One region of the Peribacillus sp. R9-11 genome, then DNA from elsewhere that is predicted to be linked to it. Evidence: riboswitches for the same ligand, from Rfam matches in the RefSeq annotation. Region 1 holds a riboswitch; each other region holds the start of a gene.
The links. A riboswitch is a leader RNA that binds a small molecule or an ion and turns the genes downstream of it on or off. The one in region 1 is predicted to bind S-adenosylmethionine.

Region 1 (5,653 bases):
GTATACCTGATTTTATGTAGTTTAGTAGAGTATTTATTTAAGCTGTATGAAAAACGTTTAAGTAGGTATAGAGCAGTAGGTATTTGAAATGAAGCAGGAGGTGGACATGATGTTAGAAATTACAAATATCCATAAATCATTTGGAGAAAATGAGATTTTAAAAGGTGTAGATTTAAAAATAGAAAAGGGTGACGTGGTAGTAATTCTGGGCCCAAGCGGTTCAGGAAAGACAACATTACTTCGATGCATTAACTTTCTTGAAAAAGCAGATCAAGGACATGCAATTTTTGGGGATATTGATGTAAATCTTAAAACAGCATCAAAAAAGGCGATTCATGGAATTAGGCAAAAGATAGCTTTTGTATTTCAAAATTATAATCTGTTTAATAATAAAACGGCATTAGAAAATGTGACAGAAGGTCTTGTTATTGGAAGGAAGATTGCGAAAGCCGAAGCAAATGAGATTGGTAAAAAAGCATTAGATAAAGTAGGTCTGTCAGAAAAATACAATGCTTACCCTATTGAACTATCAGGTGGTCAGCAACAAAGGGTTGGCATTGCGAGAGCAGTAGCTTTAAATCCTGACATTATTCTATTTGACGAACCAACTTCTGCACTTGATCCTGAACTTGTCGGTGAAGTTTTAACAGTAATGAAGCAAATAGCAAAAGAAGGAACAACCATGTTAGTAGTCACGCATGAAATGTCTTTTGCAAAGGATGTAGCAAACAGAGTAATATTTATGGATGCTGGTGTCGTAGTAGAAGAAGGATCACCTAAAGATATTTTTGTGAAACCAAAAGAAGAAAGAACAAAGAAGTTCTTAAAAAGAGTCTTACCGGAGGATTATATTTTTTACATTTAATTTTTAAATGAAATTAAGAGTTAATAAGAAAAGGGTGAATTTTTGAAGCTGATCCAGAGCGATAGATTAATAGCGATCACTCTATACATATAAGTAATTAAAACAAACGCATAGTAATCCATACTTGTGTTGAAATAAAAAATCATTCTTTTCAGTAATAATCAATGAAATTATGGGCTTCAGTGTAGCCTATATGAAGTAGTCAAAAAACGAATTACCTATGAAAACCTGCTTGGGAATTTCGTGTAAATAACTAGTGATCCTACGAGATGAAATTAACTCTTCACTTTATCACTAGATTAAAAAAATTGCATAATTGAACGTATGTTTTCAATGCTTTTCTCCTTGCGTTTAGTTAATTGATGACGGTGCTCTTTAGTTTTTACAAGTGTGTTTTTGGTTTATAATAACAATTATCAAGCCATATCAGGGGGTGAAACTTTGAATGAATATAATGTTACAGTTAAGAATGGCAGCACAGTAATTCTGTCAGAAATTATTAAAGCTGAAGATGAAAGAGAAGTCGTTGGCACACTATTGATTACTAGCGAATTATTTAATCAACCTTTTACTGACATTAGGATTTTAGAACGCTAATTTGTTACTGAACTCTCCATTTGTTACAATCATAATAAATCTTAAAACAGTAGGCGATATTATGTGCGGGCGTTTCACCCTTTTCACAGACATTGAAGAAATAATTGACAGGTTTGATATTCAAGCGCCATTTAATGCCGAGTACCAATTCAGCTACAACATAGCACCTTCTCACTCTGTCTTATCCGTTATTAATGACGGATCTAGGAATCGACTTGGATATCTTCGTTGGGGACTCATACCTTACTGGGCAAAAGATGAGAAAATGGGCTACAAGATGATTAATGCCCGAGCGGAGACCATTGCTGAGAAAACAAGTTTTAAGAATTCGTATAAGAAGAAACGGTGTTTGATACTTGCCGACTCTTTTTATGAGTGGAAGAAGACACCAGAACGTAAAATACCTATGCGAATAAAACTTAAGAGTAATGCCCCATTTGGAATGGCTGGTCTCTGGGAATCATGGAAATCACCTGAAGGTATCACGATATATTCCTGCTCAGTTATTACCACTACTCCGAATGAGCTAATGACTAGTATTCATGATCGCATGCCAGTTATACTTAAACCTGAAGATGAAAAGACTTGGCTGGATCCTTCAATTAATGATACTGCATATCTACAGCAATACTTAAAATCATTTGATACTGAACAGATGGAAGCTTTTGAGGTATCGAATGATGTGAACTCACCTAAAAATAATTCACCTAAGTTAATACACCAAATTTGCTGAGAGGTCCTAGGACCTCTTTTTGTTTTTCTCTTTTCAATTAAAGGTGAAGTACTTTATCATCATTCATAAGTTCCTCTTTACTCATTTGAAAAAAACCTCTTTATAAAATACTTTAGGCTACACCTTGCGGAAATACATAAAATACTGTACTCTTATATTTGCTTTTCGATGCGGGTATCGATGTCACTTTCCTAGAGTGAATGGATGAAAAGCTAGGACTGCAAAAAGACAACTTAGCAATCGAACAATGCAGTGCACTTGTTAACCTGCCTGATTCTTTACTCGTAGACATCGGAACATTTGATAATATCATTACGTAATTTGGATCTTCTTATCAAGAGAGACGGAGGGACTGGCCCGAAGATGTCTCGGCAGCAGACTTAATAGGAGTGCTGTGCCAAATCCAGCAGGCGAATACGTCTGAAAGATGAGGAGGGTGTTTTTTATAGATTAAAAGACCTCTTCTTATTGTTTAATAGAAGAGGTCTTTTTTCACGTTCGATGGTTTAGCTTTAGCTTCGTATTGGCTATTATGCTTTTGGAGTCATGCTTACAATAATATGAAAGAAATGTTGGATCTTACTAGAATTTTTTACCGAATTAGTTCAATGAATAAGGGCTATGACATATTTGTCATGGGAAAAATAAAAAGAGGTGTTCATCATGAGTACAAACAATAAAGGGAATCCTTGGGCTTTAGTCCCATTTGTCGTTTTTTTAATTTTATTTATAGGTTCCGGGGTTATTACAAGAGATTTTTATTCATTTCCGGTGATTGTGGCGATTGCGATTGCATCAGCGGCTGCATTGGCAATGAATCGAAAAGAGTCTTTCAATCAAAAAGTTGAAATCTTTTGTAAAGGTGCCGGGGACTCCAATATTATGTTAATGGTTATCATTTTCCTTTTGGCCGGTGCTTTTTCAGAAGTGGCGAATGGAATGGGTGCGGTAGAATCAACGGTGAATCTTGCGTTATCGGTATTTCCGCAAAATCTATTAATGGTAGGTATTTTCATTATCGCTTGTTTTATTTCTCTATCTATGGGGACAAGCATGGGAACAATCGTAGCGCTAGCACCTATAGGTGTAGGAATTAGTGAACAAACCGATATTTCGCTTGCCCTTTCAATGGCCGCCGTTATCGGTGGTGCGATGTTTGGTGACAACCTATCTTTCATTTCAGATACGACAATCGCAGCTGTTCGAACGCAGGGAACGAAAATGAAGGATAAGTTTAAAGTGAATTTTTTCATTGTTTTACCTGCGGCCATCATCACATGTGTCATCCTTGGCTTTTTAACAATGGGTGAACAAGCAGCTATCTCTCAACATTCCTATAATTGGGTGAAGATTCTACCTTATATTTGCGTTTTGATCACTGCATTAGCTGGAGTCAATGTGTTCCTTGTCCTCTCCATCGGTATTGTGTTTGCCGGAATTATCGGGTTAGCGGATGGTAGTTATCAACTGATGGGCGTCATTCAAAAAATGGGGGATGGAATGGCGGGAATGTATGAGATCTCTTTTCTTGCCATTTTAATTGCTGGTATGGTGTCAGTCATCAAACATAACGGCGGCATCGATTATCTTCTCCACGTCGTGACCCGTAATAGCAAATCAAGAAAAGGTGCTGAATTCAGCATTGCCGGTTTAGTCGGTTTGACAAATCTATCTACGGCAAATAACACGATTTCTATTATCATTGCCGGTCCGCTAGCCAAAAATATTGCGGAAAAGTATGGCATCGATCCCCGTAAATCGGCGAGCTTGCTTGACGTTTTTGCTTGTTGTATTCAAGGGTTAATTCCATATGGGGCACAACTGCTTGTTGCGGCGGGGGTAGCACAAATTTCACCTGTAAGTATTTTACCCTATTCTTTTTACCCAGTATTAATTGGGATTTGTGGAGTCATAGCCATTTTGATTGGTTTTCCGCGATTTTCAGGGAGCGAAGAGAAGAAACATACTTCTTGAAAAAGTGAATTAAACAGAAAAACACCCTGAATCTTTAGATCTAGGGTGTTTTTTTATATGCGTCCATTTTAATAAATATATATTTAGCTTTTATTCATAGAACTCTTTACAATTTTGATCTTAGAAGGGTTCAATTGAAAGTATCAGAAATCGTGGGAGAATAATTATTTATATTTAGAAATGATACAGAATATTATATCATTCTTATTCTCGATGGGAGTTTCCCGATTCATTCCTCAAATTTATGAATGAAATAAATTGAATGGTAGGATATAATAGATTATTGTATTGGGGATTCATTCTTGAATCTCCCTTTTTTACTATGGACTTCTATCGTTTATCTTACCGAGAGAATGGGGAAATAAACAATGGTTGTCAATTGCTATCATATATAAGTTAATAATTAGAGGTGGTTTGTTTTTAATGGAGATGTTAGGAAGTTTTATTAGTGGAACAAATGATTTACTGTGGTCAAAAATACTGATTATTATGCTGATTGGATTGGGTCTTTATTTTTCCGTTCGTACGAAGTTTGTCCAATTCAGAATGGTAGGGGAAATGTTCAGGCTTTTGGGAGAAGGTGCCACAGCGGATAAAAAAGGTGTGACATCGTTTCAGGCTTTTTGCATCAGTACTGCTTCACGGGTTGGAACAGGTAACCTTGCAGGTGTTGCCATAGCCATCACAATGGGTGGTCCAGGAGCCGTTTTCTGGATGTGGTTAATAGCACTTATCGGGTCTGCCTCTGCCTTCATTGAAAGTACACTTGCACAAATTTATAAGGTCAAGGATGGCGATACATTCCGAGGTGGCCCTGCTTATTATATGGAAAAAGCATTGAATGCCCGTTGGATGGGTATCACGTTTGCTGTATTGATTTCGCTTACATTTGGGCTTGCTTTCAACTCTGTACAAGCCAACACGATCACAAGTGCGTTCAATGAATCGTTTGGGATCGATAAGTGGGTTACGGCAATCATCCTTGCTCTTGTTACGGCTGTCATCATTTTTGGAGGCATTAAAATGATTGCAAAAGTATCTGAAGTCATCGTACCGATTATGGCAGGAGCATATGTGATAGTAGCATTGATTATCATTATCATGAATATTACCGAGTTACCTGGTGTTTTTGTTTTAATCTTTGAAAGTGCTTTTGATGGATTAAGGGAAGTTGCTGGCGGAGCACTAGGCGCTGCCATGATGCAAGGAATCAAGAGAGGTCTATTTTCTAATGAAGCCGGGATGGGTAGTGCCCCTAATGCAGGTGCGACAGCAGATGTCAGTCATCCCGTAAAACAAGGGCTCATTCAGTCTCTTGGTGTATTTGTGGATACGCTTGTCATTTGTAGTTCGACCGCCTTCATCATTTTGTTCTCAGGCCTGTATACATCGAAGGAAACAGATGGTATAGTCCTTACCCAAAATGCACTTGGTACGGCATTAGGATCTTGGGCTGGCATTTTCCTTGCCATTATCGTACTGTT
Region 2 (5,653 bases), 1.2 Mb from region 1:
TAAAACAAGCTTCGTTTTCGGTGTAACGAATAGGTCACCTGAAAACAGCATGCCATTACTGTGATTCAAATACACCATATGGTCCATAGCATGACCTGGGGTAAAGATTGGCTCCCACGTTTGGGTACGGGAATGAACAGCCCTCCCCAGCGGCTCAGCTTTGAAGCCATCTCTCCTTCCCCAAAAAGTTTTGCGATAATCAGGATATTCAGCATCCTTCGCACATACATCAATCGACACCGGATGAATATAAATTGGAACTTTTCTATGTTCCTGTATCCAGGAAGCACCGCCAGTATGGTCCTCATGATAATGCGTTAGCGCCACTAAATCGAAGTTGGCTGATTCATAGAAAGGGATAAGTTCTTCCAATAAAATTTGGGCTCCCGTATCAATCAATAGGCCGTCTGTTAAAAAAACATATACACTCATCCCCGACTTTATTCCTTCAGGGGTCCCTTGTACACAAACCACATCATTTATCGTCTTAATCTCTAGCATGGCTTCCCTCCTCATCAATTGTATAAAAATACCCCTTGTTCATTACAATAAATGTAATATCCCTCCATACTTTTGACAAGCAAATAGTATTTTCCTAGCAAAGACCCGTAGTATATTTTCCGGTAGAATCAAGGCACTTTTTGAAACCATTGTCATTGATTTAAGGTATTCTATTATGCAACTAAGAAAAGAAACAGCAAAAATCTGGCTTCGGTTAAAAGGAAGTTGTTAAGAAAGGGTACTCCGTATTTAAGTTTGGGCGATAAAAAAATTCACGGCTAATCATTAACGCTGAGTAACTATCAATATTACCGTGGTTGATAAAAAAGCTAAAGCATTCATGATACAGACTTTGAAACAATACTTTCCTGACAAAAAATTCACGTAATTATTAAAAAAAATCGACAAGCTGCTAAAAAGAACGAAGCTTATCTTACAAAAATCATGAAAAAGTATGGCTTTACGACCATTAACGATCAATGGTGACAATACCCCGATTCCAAAAGGTATGATTATCCAATTCTAGATTTACCATAAAAAAATTAATTAAATCACCAGAAAGTTATTCTAAAATTACAGAAACGATTGACAATATGTGAATTTACAAATAATATAGATTATATTAGAAAACTTGTAATATTCCAAAATAATAATTTACTTATCAAGAGTGACTGAGGGAACAGGCCCTGTGATGTCCGGCAACCGCCCCAATCGGGAACGGTGCTACTTCCTGCAGAATGATTACATTCTGAAAGATAAGACGAAATAATTTCGCTGCCTCTTTCTGAATGATAGAGGCAGTTTTTTATGTTTAAGGGGGAAGGCTCATGATTGAAATCCGATCAGTCCGAAAGGAATACATATCGAAAAATACCCGAGTTGTCGGAGTGGATAACGTATCTTTGACAATTCAGACTGGTGAAGTTTATGGGATTGTTGGCTACAGCGGAGCCGGAAAAAGCTCATTAATACGCTGCTTAAATTTGCTTGAACGTCCGACAAAAGGAAAAATCATTATTGACGGGATTGACTTAACGTCTTTATCAGGCAAAGAGCTTCGAAAACAACGACAAAAAATCGGTATGATATTTCAGCACTTTTCCTTAGTCAGTTCCAAAACCGTTTTTGAAAATGTTGCTTTCGCCTTGAAAGCCGCACACAAATCAAAGGGCGTCATCAAAAGTCGCGTTCTAGAACTGCTGGACATAGTTGGGCTTAGTGATAAAAAGGATGTCTATCCGGCCCAGCTCAGCGGAGGTCAAAAGCAACGGGTCGGCATAGCGCGAGCCTTAGCCAATAACCCTACTGTACTATTATGTGATGAAGCGACTTCTGCCCTTGATCCAACAACAACAAAAGCGATTTTACAGTTATTAAAAAAGATTAGTCGGGAACTTGGTATCACTATAGTATTGATTACCCATGAAATGGAAGTAGTCAAAGAACTATGCCATCGAGTCGCTGTCATGCAGGATGGCAGGATTATCGAAGAAGGATCTGTTTATGAGATATTTTCACAACCAAAGCAGCAGTTGACGAAGCAATTCATCAGCAGTGTATTGGATTTTGAGCTTCCCTCACACTTAATTGAGGAAAGCAAAGGAACGATTATTCAAATTCAATTTGAAGGGCCCACCGCCGGTGAATCGATTCTTTCCGATGCTCTACAAAAGTATTCAGTAAAGGGAAATATCTTGCACGGCAAAATTGAATATATTCAGGATGTTCCATTAGGAATCTTAATCATTGAATTAATTGGTGAGGCTGCTGAAGTTCAATCGGCACTGGAATATATAACAAATCGGACCAGTTCTGTGGAGGTGTTGAAACATGTCACTGTTTGATTCCGTCGTCAATATTTTACCTGACCTTAATAAAGCCTTTCTCGAAACAATCTATATGGTTGGAATCTCCCTTGCGGTAGCCCTTCTAATTGGTTTGCCACTTGGAGTATTGCTGTTTACAACGACCAAGAATTTAATCTTTGAAAATAACGTCGTGAATCGATCTCTCGGTTTCGCTGTCAATATTGTCCGTTCAATCCCGTTTATCATTCTCTTAGTCGCCCTCCTTCCTTTAACGGATTTGCTTACTGGATCAACGATAGGGCCAAGAGCGGCTTCTGTTTCCTTATCTGTATCCGCGATACCTTTTTTTGCAAGAATCGTTGAATCGGCATTACGCGAAATAGATAAAGGTGTGATTGAAGCTGCAATTGCTGTAGGTGCCACTCCATGGATGATCATTAAGGATGTACTTCTTCCTGAGGCAAAACCGGGAATCATTCAAGGGTTGACGTTAACGACCATTTCACTTATCGGTTACTCAGCGATGGCTGGGACAATCGGTGGGGGAGGAATTGGTGACCTGGCCATTCGGTACGGCTATTACCGTTATGACAACACAGTCATGATCACGACAATCGTCGTGTTAATCTGCCTTGTACAAATCATTCAAATGGTTGGTGACAAGGCCTCATACTTAGTAAATAAACGATAGAATCAGTCATTTTAACAATGATTTAATACAACATATTACAGGAGGAATTTCCAATGAAAAAAATAGCTTCTTTATTATCTGTTTGCGCACTAGCCCTTGGCTTGGCAGCTTGCGGAAGCGATAATGCTTCCCCAAAAACTGAAGACAAAAAAGAATTGAAAATCGGAGCAACTACCGGTCCTTACGCGGATATGGTAAAAGAGGCCATCAAGCCAGGCCTTGAAGATCTTGGCTACAAAATAGAAATCGTTGAATTCACTGACTATATCCAGCCAAATAAATCACTTGGTAACAATTCAATCGACGCCAATCTTTTCCAGCACAAAGTGTATATGGATAACTTCGCTAAAGAAAATGATTTAGAGCTTTCTGACCTTGTTATTGTACCGACAGCACCAATGGGTATATACTCGAACAAATATAAATCGTTGAAAGACATTAAAGATGGTACATCACTAGCCCTACCGAACGATCCAGTTAACCTTGCACGTGCACTTAAAGTCCTAGTAGATGAAGATTTAATTGAAGTCAAGCCAGATGTCGATCCCTTAAAAGTATCTGAAAAAGATGTAACAAAGAACCCAAAAAACATTCAATTCAAACCATTAGAATCGGCTCAATTGCCGCGTGCAACAGACAGCGTTGACCTATCAGCGGTCCCAGGTAACTTCGCTCTTGCAGCAAAAATGGATCTTCAAGATGCCCTTGTTTTAGAAAACATGCCGGATATGTATCGTAATGTTGTTGCTGTGAATACAAAAGATGCAGATGCACAATTTGCTAAGGATATTAAATCAGTAGTTGAATCAGACAAGTTTGAAGAAGTAATCGATAGCAAGTTTGCAGGCTTCGGAAAACCAGATTGGATGAAATAAGAAACCAAACCATAAAATTCAAGGCCTGCTCCCTTTTTGGGAACAGGCCTTGAATTTTTTCCGTCATACTTTGCGAAGATATCAATCAATGCAATTAATAAGCATTTGTAGTAGGGTTTTACATATATTTTATCATAGATGGATGCTCTCTGAAGGTTCGCATGTTTCTCGGGGAAAACACAATATAATGATATAGTTGTCAATAAAAGCGATAATCAATTATTACTAATTTCATTTTCTCGTTGTTCACACAGTGTCTCCTTGTTTAAGCCTAGCTACATATTGTTCAATTTTTTCGAGAAGTTCAACTGGATCGTTTGCGACAATGTTTACACCATTTACAACTGCAAACGGCTGCATTAAACATTGTCCGCAATACAACAAGCATCTATCCTCAATAACCTCTAGACCGCTACACTCCATTAATTTATCTTTAATAGTTTCCAACTCATCTTCAAAGTTACTAGGGCAGAACTTTACACTAATTTTCATATCTAATTCCCCTTTTATTTAGTTGCTAACATTTTAAGTAGATATACAAAAAATGTGCAAGAGTACACCTAAACGCAAATATGTTTTATCGCGTTAAAATGTTGCTACCATGATGGTCAACCGCGGTAAAACACATATTTGCGTGGTAAATTTTTATGTATTATGATGTGAACTATCACAGGCGGAAAATTAAGAAAATTCAGCTTTTTTTATGTAAAAAAAACGATTAAGGAGCGGTAAATATGACTAAAAAAACAGTTGGATCTTCTAAAGCAAAGAAAGAGGAATTGTTTCCGGTTAAGAGTGTCCATTACGTAGAAATCTATACTGGGAACGCAAAGCAGGCTGCTTATTATTACGCAAACGCTTTCGGATTCAAGCTTATAGCATATAAAGGACTAGAAACAGGCTCCCGTGACCGTGTATCTTACGTTATGGCACAGGGCACCATCCGATTGATTTTAACAGGTACTCTATCAGACAGCACAGATGTGGCTGAGTTTATTAAAACTCATGGCGAAGGAGTAAAAGATATCTCCCTTCTCGTAAAAGACCTAGAAAAAACATATGCGGGTGCTATTGAACGCGGTGGCATCGCTCTTCGAGAACCATGGGTGGAAGAAGATGAAAATGGCAAAGTAAGAAAAGCAATCTTAGGCACATATGGGGATACGATTCACACGCTTGTTGAGCCAATCGATTATAAAGGTGGATTTCTGCCAGGTTTTAAAGCTCGTGAGGACAACTTTGGAGCTCAACCTTCAGGCTTAATCGGTATTGACCACCTTGTTGGTAATGTGGAAGTAATGGATGAATGGACAAATTATTATGAAAAAGTATTCGGTTTTACTGTTCTGAAACATTTTGATGATGAAAACATTTCGACCGAGTACTCAGCCCTAATGTCAAAAGTTATGATGAATGGGACAGGACGGATTAAGTTCCCGATCAATGAACCGGCTGTAGGAAAACGCAAATCTCAAATTCAAGAATTCCTAGATTACTATAATGGTCAAGGTGTTCAGCATCTTGCCCTTTTAACAAACGATATCATCACCACAGTGGCCACACTAAAAGAAAATGGTGTTGAGTTTTTAAAGACTCCTGACACTTATTACGCAGACCTCGCCAATCGTGTAGGAGATATTGATGAAGATGTGAAACGACTTCAAGAACTTAATATCCTTGTCGACCGTGATGATGAAGGGTACTTGCTCCAAATTTTCACAAAACCATTAGTTGACCGTCCAACTATGTTTATCGAAGTCATTCAGCGTAAAGGTGCA
Region 3 (5,653 bases), 970 kb from region 1:
ATAACAGGTGAACCACCGATGGCAAGAGTGGCATTGGCACAGTCATTGACCGTAACAAAGTTAGTGATTTGGTGAACGAGCGGTTTACTTTCTCTGACCTGAAAGAATAAGTCTGAAACGGAAACAATCATATTAAATCACTCCTTTCTTCTTTTGAAAATGAATAAAAATGATGGACGGGTCCGTGCCCCTTACCGAGTGAAAAGCTATTTCGTATGGCTTCAGAAATATATGTCTTGGCTTGTTCAATGGATTGTCTTAAAGGTAGTCCGTTTGCCAGATTGGATGTAATGGCGGATGACAGAGTACAGCCTGTCCCATGGGTGTTTTTTGTATGAATGCGTTCTCCTTTAATCCAGAAAAAGTCAGTTCCGTCATAAAAAAGATCATTTGGATTCCCTGCTGAATGGCCTCCTTTAAGTAAAACCGCTTTTGCCCCAAGTTCTTTAATTGATATACAAGCCTCGTAAAAATCTTGCTTCGTTCGAATCGACAAGCCAGTAAGGACTTCGGCTTCGGGTACATTCGGTGTTACAAGTGTTGCAAGCGGCAGTAATTCTGTTTTTAAAGCAGAGACAGCTTTTTCATCGAGCAAATGATGGCCGCTTTTGGAAATCATGACAGGATCAAGGATAACGATTGCGGGTAAGAAGGTATTTAGAGACGCGGCGACTGTTTCAACTATTTCTTTTGATCCAAGCATACCTATTTTTACTGCATCGACGTGTATATCTTCAAAAATAGCTGCAATTTGATCCGTTATGATACCTGTATCTATAGCTTGTACTGAACGTACCTCCATTGTATTTTGTGCCGTTACAGCTGTAATGACAGACATTCCAAAAACCCCATGTGCAGAAAATGTTTTTAAATCAGCTTGTATTCCAGCACCGCCCCCTGAGTCAGAGCCTGCGATGGTTAACGCTGTTTTCATAAAAAAACCCCTTCATATAATTATTTTTTAAAAGTATTTTCAGTAAAATGAAAGCTAAAATGGCACCTGCGAATGAACTAAGCATAAAAGCTGGTAAAAAACCAAAAATAGCTGCTTTTTCTCCCAATAGGAGGACAGCAAGGGGATAACAAGCTAGGGATCCAAGAATGCCGGTCCCTATCACTTCCCCTAAACAAGCGAATTTCAAGCTTTGTGTTTTTCGATAAAGGACGGCAGCCAATAGTGCACCGATCATGCTGCCCGGAAAGGCGAAAATTGAACCTGTACCAGACATGTTTCTAATGATGGAAACTAAAAAAGCTTGTGTTACCGCATAAGCCGGTCCCAATAAAACGGCTGTCATGACATTTGCCAGATGCTGAATCGGAAAGATTTTTGCAAATCCGGCCGGGATGAAAATGAATGAACTAGTTATGGTAGTAATGGCCGTGATCATGGCAGTCAACGTCATTTTCTTGATTGGATTCATCATCATGACAACATCCTACAGTGGCCAATCCTGCTCATTTTGAACCATATCCCAGAATAAATATTCATAACGGGAAGTCACCAAAAAATGCTTCTCTAATCTAAGAAGTTCCTTTTCAGGCATGCCTTCTGTTAACTCTTCCAACAAAGCAATCAGCCATTTGTGTGCTTTACCGAATTCAGGAGACGAATATGATTTAATCCAATCAGCATAGCGATTGTTTTCTAATGCTTCACCATTTTGTTCTTTTAATAGCAAGCCGATCTCATAATAATCCCAAGCGCATGGAAGGAGGCAGGCAATCAGGTCGGCCAAAGTCCCATTTTGGGCTGCATTTAGCATGTAACCCGTATAAGCTAGAGTGGTTGGAGTAGGTTCTGTATTTTCCAATTCGATTGAGCTGATTCCGAATTCCAAAGCATAATGTCGATGGATATCCATTTCTACTTGAAGGGTTTCATTCAAAATACTTGCAAACTTAGCCATGGTTTCGAGATTATGAGCTTTGATGACTCCTAACGCAAAGAGTTTGGAATAATCCATAAGATAGATATAGTCCTGCTTTAGGTAATAGGCAAATTTCTTTTCTGAAAGCGTCCCATCTCCAATCGCCTGAACAAAGGGATGTGTATGGTTCCTTTTCCAGATTCCTTTTGCCCGTTCATGAAGTCTATCACTGAAGGTTTCTAATTTTGTATTCTCCATGGTACATCCTCCTTGAAATTTAAAATTTACTAAAATTGTAAAGTATGCATACACTATCTGATAAACAAAAAAACCGCTCTCTGAAAGAAAGCGGCTGTTACCGAGGAAGAAGCAAATTCCTTCTTACAGCCTGCTTCCCTCCGCTGGTATGACCAGATCAGGTGCAAAGGGTTTGATTCTCAGCAAAAGTGCTCCCCTAGCAGTCTAATTATTCACCTTTTCCATCTGAAAAAAAAACCGCTCCTGAAATACGGAGCGGGGCAGATGGATAAAGTCATGTGTTTAAAGACGATATCATCCACTTCCCTCCGCCGGTATGATCCGGTTCAGGTTCAAAGGGTCCGGAACAAATTCCATCTCAGTCTTAAAAAGACTCCCCTAGTGGTGTGAATGTATGTAATTACTGACATCATATCAGAAAGCCAGGAAATTGCAACCCAATTTGAATGGGGTCTATAGAGAATACCTATCAAAAAAAGGGAGAACCATGTGATTGACTTTTGAAGAATATTGGGATAAAATCATGTCTACATCATTTATATATTGAATTCTTATCCAGAGAGGTGGAGGGACTTGGCCCAAAGAAACCTCGGCAGCAGACCCATTTTGGGAACTGTGCTACATCCAACAAGCATACGCTTGGAAGATAAGAAGAGCCGAACGGACTACTGTAAGCCTCTTCTTGAATTAGAAGAGGCTTTTATTTTTGTGAAATAACGTTTAGTGACATAATAGAAAAGATATAATTTGGTGAAAATGATACCTGTTACTACAATTTAGCTCATATGAAGGCGGGCTGATGAAGACAAGGAAAGGAGCCATTTACATGGCAGAATTATTTAAGAGAATTGAACAGAGGAAGGCATTGCTGATTGAAGAGTTATTAGCGAATGGAGTTTATAAAACCTCTGATGAAAGACATCTTTATGATGTTCCTTTAAAAGTGCTTGAAGATGAATATAAGATTGTTATAAATAGACCTAATATCGAGTCTCCTTCAGAGTGGATGACATAGTAAGAGTTCTTAAAATACTTTACTATCTTAAAATATTATTTAATCTGATGAATATTATTAAAGCATTCGCAGTGTACATGAGTGAATGCTTTTTTATATTTGTCAAGAATATAAAATGTCACAAAAAAGACACAAACAGGGAATAGAATAGGCTTTTTGTCACATTTACCTTGTGGAATAACACATTTTAATTTCCATATATGGTTGATTTTAACTACTTATTTCTTTATCATAAAAGATGTAAGAAAATTGAATAAATAGGAAGTGACTATAGATGCCCCCACAGATAACCGTAGAAAGAATAGAAGAAAAGAGACGGGAAATGATTAAATTGGCAGCTGATTATGGTTTTACAAGCCTTCTAACTGTTCAAGCAAGTCAAGAATTGGATTCGCTGTTAAATGCTATAACAAATAAATGAAAATCACAATATTTTTTGCTTAAGAAAGTTTATAGTGATTTTTAAATTTCGTCAGTGACTTTAAAATAGATTTCTTCATTGAAACTAAAAAAGGCTACTGCTGAATGAAGGCAATAGCTTTTAAATAATGAAATTCAAATATTAACACGCTTACCAAGGATTACTAAATCCCGTTCAATACCATCTAGCTCGGCAACTTGAGGTAAATGCGCCCATTCTTCAAAACCAAATTTAGAAAACAGTCTTATGCTCGGTGTATTGTGAGCAAATATGAAACCAAGTAGTGTCTTAACTCCTAATTTTGGACTCACTTCAATTGCCTTTTGAATCGAAATTTGTCCAATTCCTTTTCCCCGGAAATAATCATCAATATATATGCTGATCTCGGCAGTGGAATCATAGGCTGGCCTACCATAGAAAGATTGAAAACTCATCCATCCAGCAGTTTTTCCTTCGAATGTAATAATATAAAGCGGTCGTTTTTCTGAATGATGTTCCTCAAACCATTTAAGCCTCGATTGCACTGAAACAGGTTCTGTATCTGCAGTGACCATCCTTGAAGCAATAGTCGAATTATATATTTCGACTACTCTTGGTAAATCTGTTAGTTCTGCATCCCTAAAATCTATATACTGATCCATCATTTTAACTCCTATCCTTACTATGTATACAATCTCCAGAAACATGGGATTCCCACCCTATTTATGAATAAAAGGAGGTTGACGAAAATCCGTTCCATTGAATGCTTTTATTGTATCATACACTTTTTACAGTTTATCTGACAATTCATTTTTTTGCATGTTAAGTATGTTCATTTTTGGGGTAATTACAAGATAAAATACTTCATAGTAAATACATTACATAAGGAGAAACAAATGAAAAAAATAGTAGGTTTATTTGTAATTGTACTAGTTATTTGTTTTGCTGCATATAAGTTTCAGGCTTCAGAGTCGGAAGATGTGATGGCTTTTGGAGATTCGTTAACCTATGGAAAAGGTGATAAGGATGGGGAAGGTTATGTAGAAGGTCTGGAGGATGAATTGAATAACCCTGATTCTGAAAAAAAGGTCCGTTTTTGGAATTACGGTATTAAAGGCCAGGAAACAGATGGTGTCATTGATCAGCTTGAAGATAATCAAATTAACACGAAATTGGACAAAGCCGACACGTTTATTGTTTATATTGGAACAAACGACTTGATTAACAGTAATGGAGGTAACTTGAAAAAAATAAGTGATCAAAAAATAAATGATGGTAAACGAGAGTATATCGACCATCTAAATAAGATTCTTTCTACACTATTAAAGAAAAACAAAAAAGCGGATATACTTGTAGTTGGGCTGTATAATCCAAAAAAAGATGATCAACGACTTGAAAAGCACGTTCATGATTATAACCAATCAGTAAACGAGGTAGTAGAAGAGGATAAAAGAATGATATTTATCCCTACTAATGATTTATTTGAAAATAAAAAGAAAAAAGAGTATTTCAGTGATAAAATTCATCCAAATGAAAAAGGGTATCAGCTCATTACCAATCGGATTTTAGAGAGCTATGATTTCAAATAAATTCAATAAAAGTGCACAGAAGTAATACTTCTGTGCACATGGCTTATTATATATAAATCGGACCCTGTTTCATTGAAGGCGGTTGTGCAGTTGTTATGTAATAGCCGCCTTCAATTGAGGGAATTGCAAGTCATGAAGCTGCCTATATCTGCCGTTACTTGTCAATAACTGTTCATGCGTTCCTTTTTCATGGACACTGCCTTTTTCAAGAACGATTATTTGGTCAGCATTTTGAACGGTTGATAATCTATGCGCAATGACAATTGAAGTCCGATTTACTAATAAACGTGACAATGCTTCCTGGATTAAATGCTCGGATTCCGTATCTAATGCTGCTGTCGCTTCATCGAGAATGATGATTTGTGGATTCTTCAAAAGTGCCCTAGCAATGGCGATTCGCTGCTTTTGTCCTCCTGAAAGTTTGACGCCTCGCTCTCCAATTTGAGAATCGTAACCATTTGGAAAGGCCCTGATAAAGTCATGAGCATTGGCTGCTTTAGCGGATTCAGTGATTTCATCG

Region 2: it holds a riboswitch for S-adenosylmethionine, as region 1 does, so the genes downstream of both, RE409_RS06175 (methionine ABC transporter ATP-binding protein) here and RE409_RS12155 (Na+/H+ antiporter NhaC family protein) in region 1, are expected to answer to the same signal.
Region 3: it holds a riboswitch for S-adenosylmethionine, as region 1 does, so the genes downstream of both, RE409_RS07375 (Fur-regulated basic protein FbpA) here and RE409_RS12155 (Na+/H+ antiporter NhaC family protein) in region 1, are expected to answer to the same signal.

The regions. Positions count from the first base shown of each region.
Region 1 covers NZ_CP133763.1:2,498,801-2,504,453, forward strand. The annotation lists gene RE409_RS12135 (amino acid ABC transporter permease) at 1-87, shown strand, start outside; gene RE409_RS12140 (amino acid ABC transporter ATP-binding protein) at 110-865, shown strand; gene RE409_RS12145 (hypothetical protein) at 1,307-1,462, shown strand; gene RE409_RS12150 (SOS response-associated peptidase) at 1,524-2,195, shown strand; SAM riboswitch class I at 2,524-2,629, shown strand; gene RE409_RS12155 (Na+/H+ antiporter NhaC family protein) at 2,859-4,169, shown strand; gene RE409_RS12160 (alanine/glycine:cation symporter family protein) at 4,593-5,653, shown strand, end outside.
Region 2 covers NZ_CP133763.1:1,285,345-1,290,997, reverse strand. The annotation lists gene RE409_RS06180 (MBL fold metallo-hydrolase) at 1-501, opposite strand, end outside; SAM riboswitch class I at 1,157-1,263, shown strand; gene RE409_RS06175 (methionine ABC transporter ATP-binding protein) at 1,329-2,345, shown strand; gene RE409_RS06170 (methionine ABC transporter permease) at 2,332-3,000, shown strand; gene RE409_RS06165 (MetQ/NlpA family ABC transporter substrate-binding protein) at 3,054-3,875, shown strand; gene RE409_RS06160 (DUF1450 domain-containing protein) at 4,122-4,367, opposite strand; gene hppD (4-hydroxyphenylpyruvate dioxygenase) at 4,610-5,653, shown strand, end outside.
Region 3 covers NZ_CP133763.1:1,527,579-1,533,231, forward strand. The annotation lists gene thiM (hydroxyethylthiazole kinase) at 1-131, opposite strand, end outside; gene thiD (bifunctional hydroxymethylpyrimidine kinase/phosphomethylpyrimidine kinase) at 128-934, opposite strand; gene thiW (energy coupling factor transporter S component ThiW) at 903-1,424, opposite strand; gene tenA (thiaminase II) at 1,440-2,129, opposite strand; TPP riboswitch at 2,248-2,337, opposite strand; TPP riboswitch at 2,416-2,519, opposite strand; SAM riboswitch class I at 2,678-2,782, shown strand; gene RE409_RS07375 (Fur-regulated basic protein FbpA) at 2,929-3,144, shown strand; gene RE409_RS07380 (aspartyl-phosphate phosphatase Spo0E family protein) at 3,419-3,565, shown strand; gene RE409_RS07385 (GNAT family N-acetyltransferase) at 3,700-4,206, opposite strand; gene RE409_RS07390 (DUF459 domain-containing protein) at 4,441-5,133, shown strand; gene RE409_RS07395 (ABC transporter ATP-binding protein) at 5,227-5,653, opposite strand, start outside.